4 regions of the Mesorhizobium humile genome follow, and region 1 is predicted to be linked to each of the others. Evidence: predicted binding sites of a transcription regulator. Region 1 holds the regulator's gene; each other region holds the start of a gene.
What was found. Region 1 encodes PhoB, which activates phosphate uptake and scavenging genes when phosphate is short. Its sites were predicted from a motif close to TGTCATNNANCTGTCAT; they were not measured.
Positions count from the first base shown of each region.

Region 2: the regulator PhoB is predicted to act here: its motif matches at 2,534-2,550, upstream of RFM52_RS28915 (inorganic diphosphatase).
Region 3: the regulator PhoB is predicted to act here: its motif matches at 1,963-1,979, upstream of RFM52_RS03445 (esterase-like activity of phytase family protein).
Region 4: the regulator PhoB is predicted to act here: its motif matches at 1,494-1,510, upstream of RFM52_RS01155 (DUF1045 domain-containing protein).

Region 1 covers NZ_JAVIIV010000010.1:215,811-220,019, forward strand. The annotation lists gene RFM52_RS17330 (ROK family protein) at 240-1,481, shown strand; gene phoB (phosphate regulon transcriptional regulator PhoB) at 1,810-2,499, opposite strand; gene phoU (phosphate signaling complex protein PhoU) at 2,516-3,223, opposite strand; gene pstB (phosphate ABC transporter ATP-binding protein PstB) at 3,244-4,047, opposite strand; gene pstA (phosphate ABC transporter permease PstA) at 4,044-4,209, opposite strand, start outside.
Region 2 covers NZ_JAVIIV010000028.1:2,346-6,554, forward strand. The annotation lists partial or broken gene RFM52_RS32910 (trimethylamine methyltransferase family protein) at 1-196, opposite strand, end outside; gene RFM52_RS28895 (Crp/Fnr family transcriptional regulator) at 318-1,037, shown strand; gene RFM52_RS28900 (hypothetical protein) at 1,138-1,344, shown strand; gene RFM52_RS28905 (hypothetical protein) at 1,764-1,958, opposite strand; gene RFM52_RS28910 (cold-shock protein) at 2,066-2,275, opposite strand; gene RFM52_RS28915 (inorganic diphosphatase) at 2,551-3,147, shown strand; gene RFM52_RS28920 (cysteine hydrolase family protein) at 3,155-3,751, shown strand; gene RFM52_RS28925 (YciE/YciF ferroxidase family protein) at 3,889-4,209, shown strand, end outside.
Region 3 covers NZ_JAVIIV010000002.1:111,666-115,874, forward strand. The annotation lists gene RFM52_RS03440 (MATE family efflux transporter) at 1-286, opposite strand, end outside; gene RFM52_RS03445 (esterase-like activity of phytase family protein) at 394-1,875, opposite strand; gene RFM52_RS03450 (LacI family DNA-binding transcriptional regulator) at 2,151-3,176, opposite strand; gene RFM52_RS03455 (Gfo/Idh/MocA family protein) at 3,373-4,209, shown strand, end outside.
Region 4 covers NZ_JAVIIV010000001.1:231,773-235,981, reverse strand. The annotation lists gene RFM52_RS01165 (hypothetical protein) at 1-49, shown strand, start outside; gene iolB (5-deoxy-glucuronate isomerase) at 448-1,260, shown strand; gene RFM52_RS01155 (DUF1045 domain-containing protein) at 1,650-2,357, shown strand; gene RFM52_RS01150 (alpha-D-ribose 1-methylphosphonate 5-triphosphate diphosphatase) at 2,492-3,631, shown strand; gene phnN (phosphonate metabolism protein/1,5-bisphosphokinase (PRPP-forming) PhnN) at 3,628-4,209, shown strand, end outside.

The DNA of each region.
Region 1 (4,209 bases):
TTTTGATGGGTCCGAACATTTTTTTCGACACCCGCAATAAATAATGACATGGACCTTGGCTTCTGCCAGTATCCAGAAGCAATTCCAGGAAAAGTGCGCAGCGGTTTTCCGCCCGGAATTGCGTCAGAACAAAAGACAGACGGTTCGCCGTTTCCGCAAATGGTGAACCGTCTGGCGTGTCAACGCTAGGCCATGGCATCATCACAAGGCCGCGATGACCGGGGAGGACGTGCGAAGACATGTCGGTCGGAATCCGTCACGACGATTTGCGCCGGCGCAACCGCGCCATGGTGATTTCGGCCGTGCGCCGCGCCGGCCAGCCTTCGCGCACGGAGATTGCCGCCACCACCGGGCTCAGCCACTCGACCATTTCGGCGATCTCCGCCGATCTGATCCAGGAAGGCATTCTCACCGAGAGCAAGGCCAGCGAGCCGACGGCGCTGAAACGCGGCCGGCCGCAGATCGGCCTGGCGCTGAACCCCGAAGCCGCCGCGGTGCTGACCGTGGTCTTGTCGCTGAACTTCCTGTCGGTCGCCGTGATCGATTATGCCGGCCAGGTGGTCGCCGAGGAGCAGCAGCGCTTGGACACGCTTGTCATGCCCCGCGACGACTTGATCGGCGAATGCGTGGCGATCGTCCGGCGCCGGCTGCAGGATCCCGACCTCGACGTGAGCAGCGTCGCCCGCCTCGCCATGGGCATCCAGGGCATCACCGATTCCCACGCACGGGCCATGCTGTGGTCGCCGATAACGCCGCTGACCGACATTCCTTTCGCCGACATCCTCGAGCAGGAATTCGGCATCCCCGCCACCATGGAGAACGACTGCAACATGATGGCGGTGGCGCTGCAATGGCGCGACCCCGAGCGCTATCGCGACGACTTCATCGCCATCCTCCTGTCGCACGGCATCGGCATGGGTCTGGTGCTGAAGGGCGCGCTGTTCACCGGCACGCATTCCTCGGGCGGCGAATTTGGCCACATGATCCACCGCCCGGGCGGCGCGCTTTGCCGCTGCGGCCGGCGCGGCTGCGTCGAGGCCTATGCCGGCAATTACGCGATCTGGCGCAGCGCCATGAAAATGAGCGAGGACGCCGAGCCGGTCGACGTCGGCGACGCCGACATGCGAGCCCTCGCCGCCAAGGCGCGCGAGAAGGACGGCCCCGAGCGGGAGGCTTACCGTCGGGCCGGCGAGGCGCTTGGTTTCGGTCTCGGCAGCCTGTTCGCCCTCATCGACCCGGCGCCCGTGGCCATGGTCGGCGTCAGCGCGGCCGCCTTCGACCTGATCGAGCCGGCGCTAAGGGCGGCGATCGCCCAGACCGCGGGCGGCCAGCACTCGGAATCGATCTCCTTCGACACCGAGCCTAACGAGCTGCCGCTGATCCGCGAAGGCTGCGCCATGCGCGCGCTGACCTTCGTCGACCAGGAGATTTTCGCGCCGGGCATGCAGGCAAGAGCGGGCAGCGGAAAAAACGTGGCCTGAGCGGCTTTGAAGTGACCGCTGGTCGCTGAGGACAGCAGCAGACGCTTGAGATTAGCGATGGCCCCGCAGCTTCGTCATTCCAGGGCGAAGCAGGAGCGAAGCGACGCAGCGCAGACCCTGGAATCCATGCCGTTACTTCGATCGTAGGCGCAGCGGAGCAGAATTCTGCACCGCCCCGGCGCGTCGAAGTCACGGAATGGATCCTCGGGTCTGCGCTGCGTCGCTACGCTCCTTGCTCCGCCCGTGGATGACGACGCTAGAAGCGTCTCGGCTAATCACCATCGCAGATGCCGGGAGCGGAGCCCGTCAGCGCTTCCGCGCCCTATCCCTAATCCTCCCTGATCGCGTAACCCGCCCCGCGAATGGTTCGGATGACGTCGGGCATGCGGCCGTTGTTGACCGCCTTGCGCAGGCGGCCGACATGGACGTCCACCGTGCGCTCGTCGATATAGATCGTCTCGCCCCAGACATTGTCGAGCAGTTGGCTGCGCGAGAACACGCGGCCAGGATGCCGCATCATGAATTCGAGCAGGCGGAACTCGGTCGGGCCGAGCCTTATCTCGCTCTTCTTGCGGTAGACGCGATGCGACTCGCGGTCGAGCACGATGTCGCCGACCTTGAGCACGCTGGACAGCACCTCCGGCTTGGCGCGGCGCAGCAGCGCCTTGACGCGCGCCATGAATTCCGGCGTCGAGAACGGCTTGACCAGGTAGTCGTCGGCGCCGGTCGAGAGCCCGCGCACGCGGTCGCTTTCTTCGCCCCGCGCCGTCAACATGATGATCGGCAGCCGCTCGGTCTCGGGCCGCATCCTGAGGCGCCGGCAGAGCTCGATGCCGGAAACCGCCGGCACCATCCAGTCGAGCACGAGCAGGTCGGGAACGTTTTCCTGAAGGCGGATTTCGGCCTCGTCGCCGCGGGTCACCACTTCCACCTGGTAACCCTCGGATTCGAGATTGTAGCGGAGCAGCACCCCCAGCGGCTCCTCATCCTCCACCACCATGATGCGTGGCGCGATCATCGGGGTAACCTTCTCGTCAGGCCGCCGGCGCCGACATTGCCGTCTCGTCCTGCTTGGGACGGTTGGCGGGCAATTGCGTACCGGTGAGCACATAATAGGCGTTCTCGGCGATGTTGGTCACATGGTCGCCGATGCGCTCGAGATTCTTGGCGCAGAACAGAAGATGCGTGCAAGCGGTGATGTTGCGCGGATCTTCCATCATGTAGGTCAACAGCTCGCGGAAGACGGACGTGTATTTGACGTCGATGCGCTCGTCGTCGTTGCGCAGCTTGGCCAGCGCAGTGGCGTCGCCCACCATATATTCCTGGGTCACGGCCTGGACCTGGATCAGCACCAGCTGCGCCATGGAATCGATCGAATGCGTGAGGTCGCGCGGCGCGGTGCTGACGCCGACCGCGCCAACGCGCTTGGCGATGTTCTTGGCAAGATCGCCGATGCGTTCGAGATCGCCCGCCATGCGGATCGAGCCGACAACGTTGCGCAGGTCGTCCGCCATCGGCTGCCGCTTGGCGATCAGCGTGATGGCGCGGTCGTCGAGCTCGCGCTGGCGCGCGTCCATGATGGCGTCGTCGGAGACGACGCGCTGCGCCAGCGCATTGTCGGTTTCGAGCAGGGCCCTGGTCGCGCCGCCGACCATGGAGCCGGCCAGATCGCCCATGTCGTTGATGAGCCGGCTGATCTGCCTCAGATCCTCGTCGAAGGAAGCGACGGTATGTTCGGCCATGATGATGTCCTCGTATGAACTCAGCCGAAGCGGCCGGTGATGTAGTCCTGCGTGCGCTTTTCGCGCGGCGAGGTGAAGATCTTCTCGGTCCGGTCGAACTCCACCAGCTCGCCCAGATACATGAACGCCGTCTGCCTCGACACGCGCGCCGCCTGCTGCATGTTGTGGGTGACGATGACGATCGTATAGTCGGCCTGCAACTCGTCGATCAGTTCCTCGATCTTGGCGGTCGACAGCGGATCGAGCGCCGAGGCCGGCTCGTCGAGCAGGATGACCTCGGGCTTCACCGCCACGGTGCGGGCGATGCACAGGCGCTGCTGTTGGCCGCCGGAAAGGCTGAGGCCGCTGGCGTTGAGCTTGTCCTTGACCTCGTTCCACAGCGCGGCGCGCTTCAGCGCCGACTCGACGCGGCTGTCCATCTCGGCCTTGCTGATCTTCTCATACAGCCTGACGCCGAAGGCGATGTTCTCGTAGATCGACATCGGGAACGGCGTCGGCTTCTGGAACACCATGCCGATCTTGGTGCGCAGCAGGTTGAGGTCCTGCGAGCGGTCGAGGATGTTCTTGCCGTCGAGCAGTACCTGGCCCTCGGCACTCTGCTTCGGATAGAGCTCGTAGATGCGGTTGAGCACGCGCAGCAGCGTCGACTTCCCGCAGCCCGACGGGCCGATGAAGGCGGTCACGCTGCGCTCCGGCAAGGACAGGTTGATGTCCTTCAGCGCCTTCGATTGGCCATAGTAGAAATTGAGGTTCTTGACCTCGATCTTGGCCTTCTCGACGGTCGTGTCGGCTACGTTCAGGTCGGTGGACAACATCGGTTTCATCTGTCCTCTCTGCGTCCGGTCAGGCTGCGGGCGATGATGCTCAGCCCGAGAACCGTAAGGGTGATTATGAGTGCGCCCGTCCAGGCCAGCTGCTGCCATTCCTCGTAAGGGCTGAGGGCGAACTGGAAGATGGTCACCGGCAGGCTGGCCATCGGGGCATTG
Region 2 (4,209 bases), on a different contig from region 1:
CCCCGGCCGGCGCAAAAGGTTCGACGGCACCGACGTGCCGGATTATCCGGATTCGGTTTGCCTTCGCGAGGCTCCTGCCGCGCCACCTTGCGTCGCTTCCAGGAAGGCGTCGCGCCGGCGACGGGTGAGGCAAGCATCGGCCGTGCGGCAACGCGACCGCAATGCGCCTTTCGGCATTTCGCGGAGGAAAAGGCACCGAAGTATCAAATGTTAGCGCGCTTTGACCAACAACCCCATACCTCGTCAAACGCGCCTGTTTTGAATCACTTTGACATCCGCTGTGACCGGGCCGCTCGGCCCGCTCATGGAAGACATGAATGCTTGAATCCCTTTTCCTGAATCTCGGCCAGCACGACAGCCTATCCGACGACGAGAAAACCCTGCTCGGCGACTTGATGGCGGGCGAACGCCACTTCGCCGCTGGTCAGGACATCGTCGCGTCGGGATCCCGGCCGGCCTACAGCACTCTCGTGCTCGACGGGCTCGCCGCCCGTTACAAGGTGCTTGCTGATGGCGGCCGGCAATTCACCTCGCTGCAGGTTCCAGGCGATTTCGTCGACCTCTACGCCTTCCTGTTGAAGACGATGGACCACGGCGTCATCGCGCTTTCGCCTTGCCGCGTCATCCTGGCCGACCATTCGAAGCTGCGCAGCATCACCGAGCGGGCGCCGCATTTGACGCGGCTGTTGTGGCTCGACACGCTGATCGACGGCGCCATCCACCGCGAGTGGATCGTCGCCATGGGGCGGCGCTCGAAGGTCTCGCATCTGGCGCATCTGTTCTGCGAGCTGTTCGTCAGGCTGGAGGTGGTGAAGCGCACCAACGGCATGAGCTTTCATTTGCCCGTCTCGCAGGCCGAGCTCGCCGACGTGCTGGGCCTGTCGGTGGTGCATATGAACCGCGTCATTAGCGCGCTGCGCAACAGCGGCGTGATCGCCTGGGCGAACCATACGGTGACGATCCTCGACTGGCAGAAGCTGCAGCAGATCGCCGAGTTCGATCCGACCTATCTCTCAATGACCCGCGAACCGCGTTAACTCTCACGGCCTGCCGCCGGCGAGGCGCCTTCGGATGTTATTTGCCGAGGGCATGAAACATGCCGCCGCCTCGAAAGTTCCTACTGGAAGGAGGCGGATGATGATCGGCGGAAATGACGGCAAGACACGCCACGCCGAGAACGGCAACGCGGCTCAGCCAGCGAAGAGCGATGTCGAATTGCTAGCCCTTCGGCTGGCGAAGGACACGGACATCTCCGAGGACGACGCCCGCGAACTGATCAAGCTCATTGGCACCGACTGGACCTCGTTGGTGCGCGAGGCGAGGTTCCTCAAGAGCCGGCACTGATCAGAGTTCTTCTGTTTTTCGCGCTCACCGGAACTATTTCGCCTCAGGAACGCTATCTCACTGCAGTTATTTCTAAATTAGGCATCGAGAATAGAGAATGAAGGCCAAACTCATTTCAAAGAGCGCTGGTGCCATGGCCATCATGACCGCTGCATTTGCCGGCGCCAGCGCCGGAACGTCAGCATTGGGAGAGCAGACATGAACAATATCATCTGGCTCGTAGGAGCGGTCGTCATCGTCATTGCCATATTGGGCTTTCTCGGCTTCCGGTGACGCCGAAGCAGGGCCCAATGCCGCTGCGTGAATCGGGGCTGCGTCGGCCCTGACCTGCCATACGACGGCGCAGTTGGAACGCTAGTGTTTCAGGGAAAACCGAAACGCCAGCCCGACTTCCGCAGATCGCATCTCAGGTCGGCGCCCTATTTGCCGGCGGCCTTTTTCTTCGCCTTCTTTACCGGCTCCTCCACTGGCTCCTGCGCCAGTCTGGCCTCGCGAAGACGCGCCGTCTTTGCAATTCTGGCCGCCGCCTCCCCGTCGATGATGGCGCGCGCGGTTTTTGTGGTGGCCTCGTTCTTGGCGTCGCCTTTCGGCTTGAACACATTCGTATCAGCCATGTGCTACCTCGCTATACAAAATGAAAAAGGCCGGGCGAACCCGACCTTCCCTCAAAGCCCCAGCGCCTGTGCCAGTACATCCGTGGTCAAAGGCGCCGATGCATGGCTTAGGCGGCCTGCAGATTCTCCGCGGCGCTCTTGCCGCTGCGGGCGTCCTTGACGACGTCAAAGCTTACCTTCTGGCCTTCGACGAGAGAACGCATCCCGGCGCGCTCCACGGCAGAGATGTGAACGAACACGTCCGGCTGGCCGCCGCCCTGCTCGATGAAGCCAAAGCCCTTGGTGGCGTTGAAAAACTTCACGGTTCCAGTAGTCATACGATTTCCTTTCAAATCGACGCAAATTACCGCCGCTTGGCCGAATGCCAAACGTCACAGTTTTCGAAATTGAGAGGGAAGATCGTCGGGGCACAAAGGCGCCAGAAACAACGTTCGTTCAGCAAGATCGATATCATACATATAGCGTTTAAACTGACTCCCGGCAAGACAACCCCGGATATATTTATCCAAGGCCCTCCTTTCGCAGTGAGCCAGCCTGCGCATCTCGGCCTGGGCGATTCAGCCGGCCACCTCCTTCGTCATGGAACATTCAGGTGCCGGTGAAGTTCACCTTGCGCAATGTGGTTTGGTCGGCTCCCGGTTTGGCAATGGCTAATTATCTGACGCTTCCGGCAACTTCTCGTAACCTGTTCCGCGTGGTCGTGGAAACACCGCGGGGATCGGCCGCGAAACTCGCCTATGAACCGAAGACCGGGGTGTTCGAATATTCCCGCCCCCTTCCTGTCGGTAACACCTATCCCTACGATTGGGGCTTCGTGCCATCGACGCTGGGAGACGATGGTGATCCGCTGGACGGGCTCGTCATCCACCAGGCCGCCGGCGCTCCGGGGGTCGTGATAAAATGCGACCTGCTGGGCGCGCTCAGGGTAAAGCAGCGCGATCCCGACGGCTCGAAAGTCCGCAACGACCGGTACATTTTCTGCCCTCATAAGGAAGACGCGCCGGATGAGCCCGTGGCGTCAGTCGATGTGCCTGAAGATCTTCGCCGGGAAATAGAGCAGTTCTTCCTTTCCTCGGTGCTGGGTACCGGCAAGAAAATCAAGCTGAAGGGCTGGCAAAACGCGGCCGAGGCCAGGGCCTCGCTGACGAAGGGAATGAAATCCTTCAAGCGAAAACTCGCAAATCGGTGAGCGGCTGATGCCCGTCTCCCGCCCTATTCCTGCAAACGCCGTGCATCTTTGCGTCGACATGCAGCGCATGTTCATGCCGCCCGGACCGTGGGCGGTCGAGTGGTTTCCCCAGACTCTGCCCAAGGTGCTTCGGCTCACCGAGCGGTGGCCGGCACGAACCATCTTCACCCGCTTCATTCCGGCACTGCGGGCAGGAGAAGGGCATGGCCAGTGGCGCAGCTACTATGAGCGCTGGGCAGAAATGACGCTTGAAAAAGCAGGGAACGACATCATCGAGTTGGCGCCGGAGCTGAAGGATTTCGTTCCGCCGGCACGACAGTTCGACAAACCCGTCTATTCGCCCTGGTTCGGAGGCAGGTTGAGGCGCGCGCTTGCAGCCGAGGATGTTGACACAATTGTCGTCAGCGGAGGCGAGGCCGACATGTGCGTTTTGGCCACGCTTCTTGGAGCTATCGATTTCGGCTTTCGAACGGTTCTGGCGGAGGATGCGATTTGCAGCACCTCCGACGAAGCCTATGACAGCATCATCAGGCTGTTCACCAAAAGATATTCGCACCATGTGGAAGTCGCCCCGGTGGATGAAATCCTGGAGTCCTGGGCTTAGCCCGTGCGCCAAAGATCAACGCGGAGCCTCGTCAATAACAATTGAGGGTCCAGGGCCTTCACCGGCAAAAAATCTATTCGGAACAACTTGCGGGCGGCCGTGTTGGTGATGATCCAACCCCACCAGGAGATGCAGAAATGGCGACGACGAAAGCGGCCTCGAACAAGGGCCTCAACGAACTTTTCCATGACACGCTGAAAGACATCTACTTCGCCGAAAAGAAGATTCTGGCGACGCTGCCCAAGATGGCCAAGGCGGCGCAGGACGATGCGTTGAAGGCGGCCTTCGAGAAGCACCGCGACCAGACCGAGGAGCATGTCGCGCGTCTCGAGGAAGTGTTCGAGGTGATCGACAAGAAGCCTGTGGGAAAGACCTGCGCGGCCATCATGGGCATCACCGAGGAAGGCGCGGAAATCATGGATGAGTACAAGGGCTCGCCCTCGCTCGACGCCGGCCTG
Region 3 (4,209 bases), on a different contig from region 1:
CGGGCAGGTCGCGGGCGCCGACCGATTGCGCCACCAGGATGGTCGCCGCCATGCCGATGCCGAACACCGTGCCGAGGATCAGGAACAGCACCAGATTGGCGTTGGAGGTCGCCGTCAGCGCCGCCTCGCCGAGGAAACGGCCAACCCAGACCGCGTTAATCGAGCCGTTGAGCGACTGCAGCACGTTGGAGCCCAGCACCGGCAGCGCGAACAAAAGCAGCGTGCGCGGTATGGGGCCGCTGGTCAGGTCGGCGGTCCGCCGGCGGGTGGGCTTTTCGTCATCCATGGCAGCACCGAAAATGAATCAGGCCCGCGATGCTATCGCAGGCCTGATGCTGATGCATCCCTTCCGCGCTCGGTCATATGCCGCTCGGCATACGATCCGAAGCAGAACTAGTTCGCGGCGAGGCTGTTCCCAGACAGTCCAGGCAGCGTGACCTGATAGACGAGGAAGGTGGTGTCGACATCGGCGCCATCCTCGGCCTTGTACGAAGCGCCGACCTGGAAGCCGCCCTGGGTGAGGAAGTCGTTGTCGTTGGCGACGAACAGGAAATAGTCGTCGGGCAGCTTCGGATCGAGCACGGAGACCAGCGACATCGCCTCCCACTTCTCCGAGAGGTTGTTCTTGTCGTTCGGCGCGCCATTGTGCAGGCCGAAGCGGCCGAGCTCGCCCTTGTCGTTGATGTCGATGAACGAGGTGAGCTTGGCCGGCGTCACCGACGGGTCGAGCACGCCCTTGGACGCGACCGGCTTGTCGGCGGCGTCGAACGGGCCGTTGGCGATATCGGTCGCGGGGGAGAGGTCGACGATCTGGATCTTGCGATAGAGCGACTCGTCGCCCTTGAGGCCCTGGCCGTTGCCCGAGTCGCGCGTCAGCATCAGGAAGCTCTTGTCGGAGAGCGCGACGATCTCGCTCTGGGCGGCGATCTTGGTCTTGCCCTTGGCGTCCTTGAACATCGGCAGCGGAACGACATATTCGTGCGCCAGCTTGAGGTGGGCGAGGTCGGAAGCGTCATAGACCAGCGCGCGGGTGTTCTGGCGCGTCGAGCCGGAATCGCCGCCGTCCTGGCGGGCCGCCGACTGCAGCACGGCGATCAGGAACTTGCCGTCAGGCGTCATCGACATGCCTTCGAGACCCTGGTTGTTCTGGCGGCCGGTCTCGGGATCCTTCGGACTGGGCTCGGCTGCGCCCGGGCCGGGGTTGTCGGAGGCGAAGTTCGGCTTGCCGTGGCGCATCGGCACCAGGGCCGCGGGCGGCTGCGTCGCCGACATCAGGCGGCCTTCGGCCGAGAAGCGATAGATGTTGGGGCCATATTCGTCGGAGATGAACATCGTGCCGTCGGGCAGCCGCACGATCGCTTCGTCGTCCAGCGCCAGCTTGCCGTTTTCGGCCTGCGGCAGGATCGGCATGCCGCCGGCCGCTGCGCGCACGCCGTCGAGCGGATCAAGGCCGGTGGAATCAGTGCCCTTGTCGTCGGCCAAGAGCATCGTGTCGGCGAGCGTCGCCCTGACGCCGGTCTGTTCCTGTCCGGCGGCCGGCGCCGCGCCAGGAGCGGTCGGCGTCAGCTCGATCGCGATGGTGTTGACGCGAGCGCGATAATCGGTGGTGCCGACGACATTGTAGCCGCGATCCGGCAGCAGCCAGAGGGAACCCTTGTAGCCCGCGCCGTCGCGTGTCCAGCCCTTGGTGTCGATCGCCATGCCGGAACCCGAACCGAACGTCTCGCCGAACTTGTCCTTCTGGCTGGCCGGAATGCGACCGATGCCGACGAGCCCTTTGTTGACATAGGCGACGCCGTCGGCGAGCGCCGGGGTCAGCGTGGTAAACAGGGCGAGTGCCGCGCCAAGCGCGACGGTTCGGTTGAGACGTTTCATGGATATCCCCTTCGTGACGAGCAGATTGGAGCAGGCGTCGCATCAAAAGCCGCCAGCAGCTTCCGCCAAGCGGTCTAGGACGCCAACGTGATGGTTGCGTGACAGGAGGGCAGTTCTACCTTCTCCCCTTGTGGGAGAAGGTGGATCGGCGCGCAGCGCCGAGACGGATGAGGGGTGGTCCAGCGGAGTGAGACGCCGGCTTTCCCTGGAACACCCCTCATCCGACCGAGCTTCGCTCGGCCACCTTCTCCCACAAGGGGAGAAGGAAAGGCGCTTCAATCGCTCTCGCGCGCGATCAGCTCCAGCGGCCAGACTTCGCGTATGATGCGCGTGCCTTCGGGTCCGGCGAAGGCGGGAAGGGAGGCGAGCAGCATCTCGGCCAGCCGCCGGCCCATGGCCTCCAGTGCCGGACGGAAGGCGGTCAGCGTCGGCGAGAAGTAGCGGCAGAGCGGCGTGTCGACGATGACGATCACGGCCATGTCATGGCCCGGCCTGATGCCCATCTCGGCCAGCGCCTTGCAGCCGCCAAGCGCCATGGCGTCGTTGTTGAAGATGATGGCCGTCGGTGGGTCCTTGGAGCGCATGACTTGCGGCGTCACCTGGTAGCCGCCGGTCTCGTTGATGAAGCCGTCGGCGATCAGGTCGGGGTCGACCTCGATGCCGTGCCGCTTCAGCGCCTTGCGGTAGCCGTCGAGGAACAGGTAGCCGAAGTTGAGATCAAGCGAAGGGCGGATGGCGGCAATGCGGCGGTGGCCGCGCGCGACCAGCCGCTCGACGGCTTCATCACCCGCCCTCTCGAAATCGATATCGAGCGAAGGATAGGTGTCGCCGCCGGACCGACTTCGGCCAAGCGTGGCGAAGGGAAAGCCGGCCTTGCTGAGATAGTCGATCCGGTCGTCTTCCCTTCGCGTATTGGCCAACACGACCGCGTCGGCCCGGCGCGTCTCGACCACGCGGCGCAACCGCTCCTGCTGATATTGGCCGGGCTCTCCCATGACGACCATCAGATCGAGGTCATGCTCGGCGAGCTTCGCCTGCAGCCCGATCAGGAACGGGATGAAGAACGGCTCGCCATATTGTTGGTCGCCCGGATGCGGCTGCAGCATGAAGGCGATCGAGCGGGTGGCGCCTTGCCTGAGACTGCGGCCGGACTGGTTGGGTGAATAGTTCAGCTCTTTGGCCGCATCGAGCACGCGCCGGCGCGTATCGGCATTGACGTCGGCACGGCCGTTCAGCGCGCGCGACACGGTGCCGATCGAAATGTTCAGATGACGCGCAAGGTCGTGAATGCTGGACGCCAAGGCCGATTCTCCCCTGTCTTCGCTAGCACCGGCCGCCCTTCAGGCCAAGCAGTGGATGTCGATTTTCGCGAGCGGGTGATTGACATTCTGCGCCATCGGGTGTGTTCTCGTAAACGTTTACGGAAAAACGTTTACGGTCTCGCCGTGAATGCCGTGACGACCGGTCTGGAGGGACCGGGCGGAGGAGGAGCGCTGGATGATGAAGGTCGTCCTGGTCGGGTGCGGAGCCATGAGCAGGCAATGGCTCGATGCCGCGAGGCAGATCGACGGGCTTGCCATTGTCGGCCTTGTCGACCTCGATGCCGACCGGGCACAGGCAAGGGCGCGCGAATACGAGCTTTCCGGCGCGGTCATCGGCACCAGCATCGATGCCGTCCTCGATCAAACCAAACCTGACGCTGTGTTCGACGTCGTGGTTCCGGCAGCGCGCCGCGGGGTCGCGCTTTCTGCCTTTGCCCATCATTGCCATTTGCTCACGGAAAAGCCGCTGGCCGACAGCCCGGACAATGCGCGCGCCATCATCGCCGCGGCGCGGGCTGCCGGGCGCATCCATGCCGTGGTCCAGAACCGCCGCTACGTCGCCAATGTCCGGCGCATCCGGCGGTTCCTCGATTCCGGCGCGATCGGCGCGCCGACAAGCATCCACGCCGACTTCTTCGTCGCCCCGCATTTCGGCGGTTTTCGCGAGGAGATGGCGCATGTGCTGCTGCTCGACATGGCGATCCACACCTTCGATGCCGCCCGCTACATGGTGGCCGGCGAGCCTGCCGGCGTCTATTGCCAGGAATGGGAGCCGGTCAGTTCGTGGTACCGGCAGGGATCGTCGGCAAGTGCGGTCTTCGACTTCGGCGGCGGCAAGGTTTTTACCTATGCCGGCTCCTGGTGCGCAGACGGTTTCAGGACCAGTTGGGAAGGCAGCTGGCGCATCGTCGCCCAGCACGGCTCCCTGTTGTGGGATGGCCATGACGGGCTGAAGGCGGAAGTGGTTGCGTCCGGCCGCGACGGTATCATCGACAAGACCCGGCCGATCGAG
Region 4 (4,209 bases), on a different contig from region 1:
CTACAAGCCGGCGGAGGAGGCCAAACCTCCGGCCGAGCCGAAGGAATGATTGGGATGCACGGCGCGGAGGTTTTGTGTACCGGATGCTACGTGCATGACGGATCGCATGCGTCGGCGATTGGCCGGAACGCCCCTCGCTTCGTCATCCTAGGGCGGAGCAAGGAGCGAAGCGACGCAGCGCAGACCCTAGGATCCATGCCGTGACTTTGAAGTGTTGCGACGGTGTAGACAATGGCGCCGGAACGCCGGCCCAGACAGCCTCTTTCTGCACCACTGCATTCTACGACCGAGGTAACGGCATGGATTCTAGGGTCTGCGCGCCGCTTCGCGTCGCTCCGCCCTAGAATGACGACGTCGCGAGGGAACCGGCTAATCTCCAAGGTTTTCGCGATAGCCCATCGGATTCTTAGCTGCGCCAATCGGGCGTCCAGGAATAGGAGACAAAAAATGTCGAAACTGCTCGTCAAGGCCGACAAGGGCCACGGCCACGTCGCTCACGTCACACCGCAAAGCGCCGGCTGGACCTATGTCGGTTTCGATCTGCATCGGCTGAAGCCCGGCGAGACGGTGTCCGGCAAGACCGGCGACCGCGAGGTCTGCCTGGTCTTCGTCACCGGCAAGGGCAAGGCCTCGGCAGGCGGCAAGGATCTTGGCCTGCTCGGCGAGCGCATGTCGCCCTTCGAAGGCAAGCCGTGGTCGGTCTATGTGCCGCAAGGCGCCGACTGGTCGGTGACCGCCGACACCGAGCTGGAGCTCGCCGTCTGCTCGGCGCCTGGCTTAAGCGGCAGCCTGCCGGTGCGCGTCATCGGGCCTGACGATCTCGGCCAGGAGGTGCGCGGCAAGGGCACCAACACGCGCTACGTGACCAACATCCTGCCCGAGGGCAAGCCGGCGGATTCGCTGCTGGTGGTCGAGGTGATCACGCCCGGCGGCCACACGTCGAGCTATCCGCCGCACAAGCACGACCAGGACGATCTGCCGGCGGAATCCTATCTCGAGGAGACCTATTACCATCGGCTCAACCCGCCGCAGGGCTTTGCCTTCCAGCGCGTCTACACGGATGCCGACCGCAACGGCGTGCGCGAGCTGGACGAAGCGATGGCCATCGAGGACGGCGACGTCGTGCTGGTGCCGAAGGGCTATCACCCCTGCGCGGCCTGCCACGGCTACGACCTCTATTACCTCAATGTCATGGCCGGACCGAAGCGGACGTGGAAATTCCACAACGCCGCCGAGCATGAGTGGCTGATGAAGGCCTGATTGGGGGGGTTGATATTCAGGTGATGCCGGCCTGCAAATGGCGGTTTCCTGCGCTTCCGGTGCTCACGTACTTCAAGTACGCTCCGCTCCGGTTCTCGGAAGCCGCCATTTCGACTCGGCCTGACCTGAATCTCAACACACCCTAAGCAGGCCGGCAAAGCCGTTGGTCCAGTTGAGAAAAATCGTCGGCTAAGCACCTGGCGGCTGGACTTGCCTTCGAAAACCCATGAAAGCTTCGTCAATCCGTCATGGAAATCACCTATGGCAGCGGTTCCGGTGCATGTCGCCGTAAACGCTCCGGCGTTTTTGGGGCCACGACCTGCCAAGACAATGACTTGAAGCGTGTCGCATGATCCTTCGGGGCGCGCAGCGCTTGACGAGGAACGCCCATGCGCTACGCCATCTACTACACCCCGGGACAGGACGAGAAGCTGGCGCGCATTGCCGCCAACTGGCTGGGCCGCGACCCGTTCGGCGCGGCGACGCGGCCGGTCGAGGCCGTGGGCGACCTGTCGGCCGCGGAAGTCGCCTTCCACACCGCCTCCGCCAGGCGTTACGGGTTCCACGCGACGCTGAAGGCGCCGTTCCGGCTGGCGGCGAACGAGACGGAAGCCTCGCTGCGCGCCGCGCTCGACACTTTCGCCGAGGCGACGCCGCCGGTCGTCATCCCGCGTCTGGTCGTCGGGCAGATCGACGGCTTCTTCGCGCTGGTGCCGGAAACGCAGTTTGCGCCACTCAACGATTTTGCCGGCGAGGTGGTGCGCGCCTTCGATCCGTTCCGCGCGCCGCTGACCGAGACCGAGATCGAGCGCCGCAGCCCCGATGCGCTGAAGCCGGACGAGTTCCGCAACCTCTGCCAATGGGGCTATCCTTACGTCTTCGACACGTTCCGCTTCCACATGACGCTGTCGGGGCGCGTCGGGCCACAGGAAAGCCCACGTCTTCGGGCAGCGATAGACGGCCTGTTCGCCGACATCCTGCGCCAGCCGGTGCCGGTGGATGCGCTGACCTTGTTCGTCGAAAGCGAGCCCGGTGCGCCGTTCATGGCGCTTTCCCACCATGCGCTTGGCCGCAGCCCTGCCCGCAAGACCGCCTAGGGCGGATCAGCGGAAACGCTGAACCGCCCTATCTCTTTGTTTTACGCAATTCCAAACGGAAAACCGCAAAAACACTTTTCCTGGAATTGCTCTGGATGACCGCCGACCGACCGCTTGAGATAGGACCGCCTGAGATGACCGCCGAAACCGTTCTCACCAATGCCCGCATCGTGCTGCCCGACGAAATCGTCGAAGGTTCGCTTCTGTTGCGCGACGGCCTGATTGCCGCCGTCGAGCCGGGCGCTGCCCGAACCGGCGAGGACATGGGCGGCGATTATATCATCCCGGGCCTCGTCGAGCTGCACACCGATCACCTCGAAGGTCATTACGCGCCGCGCCCGAAAGTACGCTGGAACCCGATCGCCGCCGTGCTCGCCCATGATGCGCAGGTGGCGACCGCAGGCATCACCACCGTGCTCGACGCCTTGCGCGTCGGCATGGACGAGGACGCCGACCTGAAATCCGACGACGTTCGCAAGCTGGCCGACGCGATCGAGGACAGCGTGCGCCACGATCGGCTCAGGGCCGACCATTTCATCCACTTGCGCTGCGAAGTCTCGGCGCCGGACTGCCTCGAGGCTTTCGCCAATTTCGAGACCGACGACCGAGTGAAGCTCGCCTCGCTGATGGACCATGCGCCCGGACAGCGCCAGTTCGTCAATCTCGAGACCTATGCCTATTACTACCAGCGCAAACTGAAGCTGACGGACCGTGACTTCAAGAAATTCTGCGAGAAGCGGATGGCGGAATCGGCCCGCAATTCCGGTCCGAACCGCGTCTTCATCTCGGCCGCCTGCCAGGAGCGCGGCATCGTGCTGGCCAGCCATGACGATGCCACCACCGGCCATGTGAACGAAGCGATCGAGCAAGGTGTGCGGGTCGCCGAGTTCCCGACGACGGAAGAGGCGGCCAAGGCCTCGAAGGCCGCAGGCCTCGGCGTGCTGATGGGCGCGCCGAACGTCATGCGCGGCGCCTCGCATTCCGGCAACGTTTCGGCGCGCACGCTCGCCGCCGATGGCCTGCTCGACATCCTGTCCTCCGATTACATCCCCTTCAGCCTGATCCAGTCGGCCTTCTTCCTCGGCGATGTCGTCGAAGGGATTTCGCTGCCGCAGGCGGTCGCCATGGTCTCCAAGAACCCGGCCGAAGCGGTCGGCCTTGCCGATCGCGGCGTCATCGAGCCGGGCCGACGCGCCGACCTGGTGCGCGTGCGCGTCGACGACCACGTGCCGGTCGTGCGCACCGTGTGGCGCCAGGGCCGCCGGGTCGCATGATGGTGTCGGCCCTCATCGAGCGCGAGCTGGCCGAGAGCCTGCCGATCCGCAACGGCGTCTTCGTCGCGGTGGTTGGCCCGAGTGGCGCCGGCAAGGATACGGTGATCGGCTACGCCAAGCAGCGCTTTGCCGACGAGACGCGGCTGGAATTCGTGCGCCGCGTCATCACCAGGCCGAGCGACACGGCAAGCGAGGACCACGACACGCTGGCCGATGCCGCCTTCGCCGAAGCCGAGGCCGACGGCGCCTTCTCGCTGTGCTGGGACGCGCACGGCCTGCGCTACGGCCTGCCGGCCGATGTCGACTGGGCCGTGGCGAACGGCCATGTGGCGGTCGCCAACGTGTCGCGCGCGGTCATCCCGGCGCTGCGCGAACGCTACGCCAATCTGGCCGTGGTCGAGATCACGGCGGCGCCGGAGATCCTCGCCGAGCGGCTGGCGGCGCGCGGCCGCGAATCGCGCGGCGAAGTGCTTGCCCGTCTGGCGCGCAGCACGAACGTCAAGCTGACGGGACCGGACGTCACGTCGATCGACAATGGCGGCGACAAGGAGGTCGCCGGCGAACGCTTCGCCGAGGTG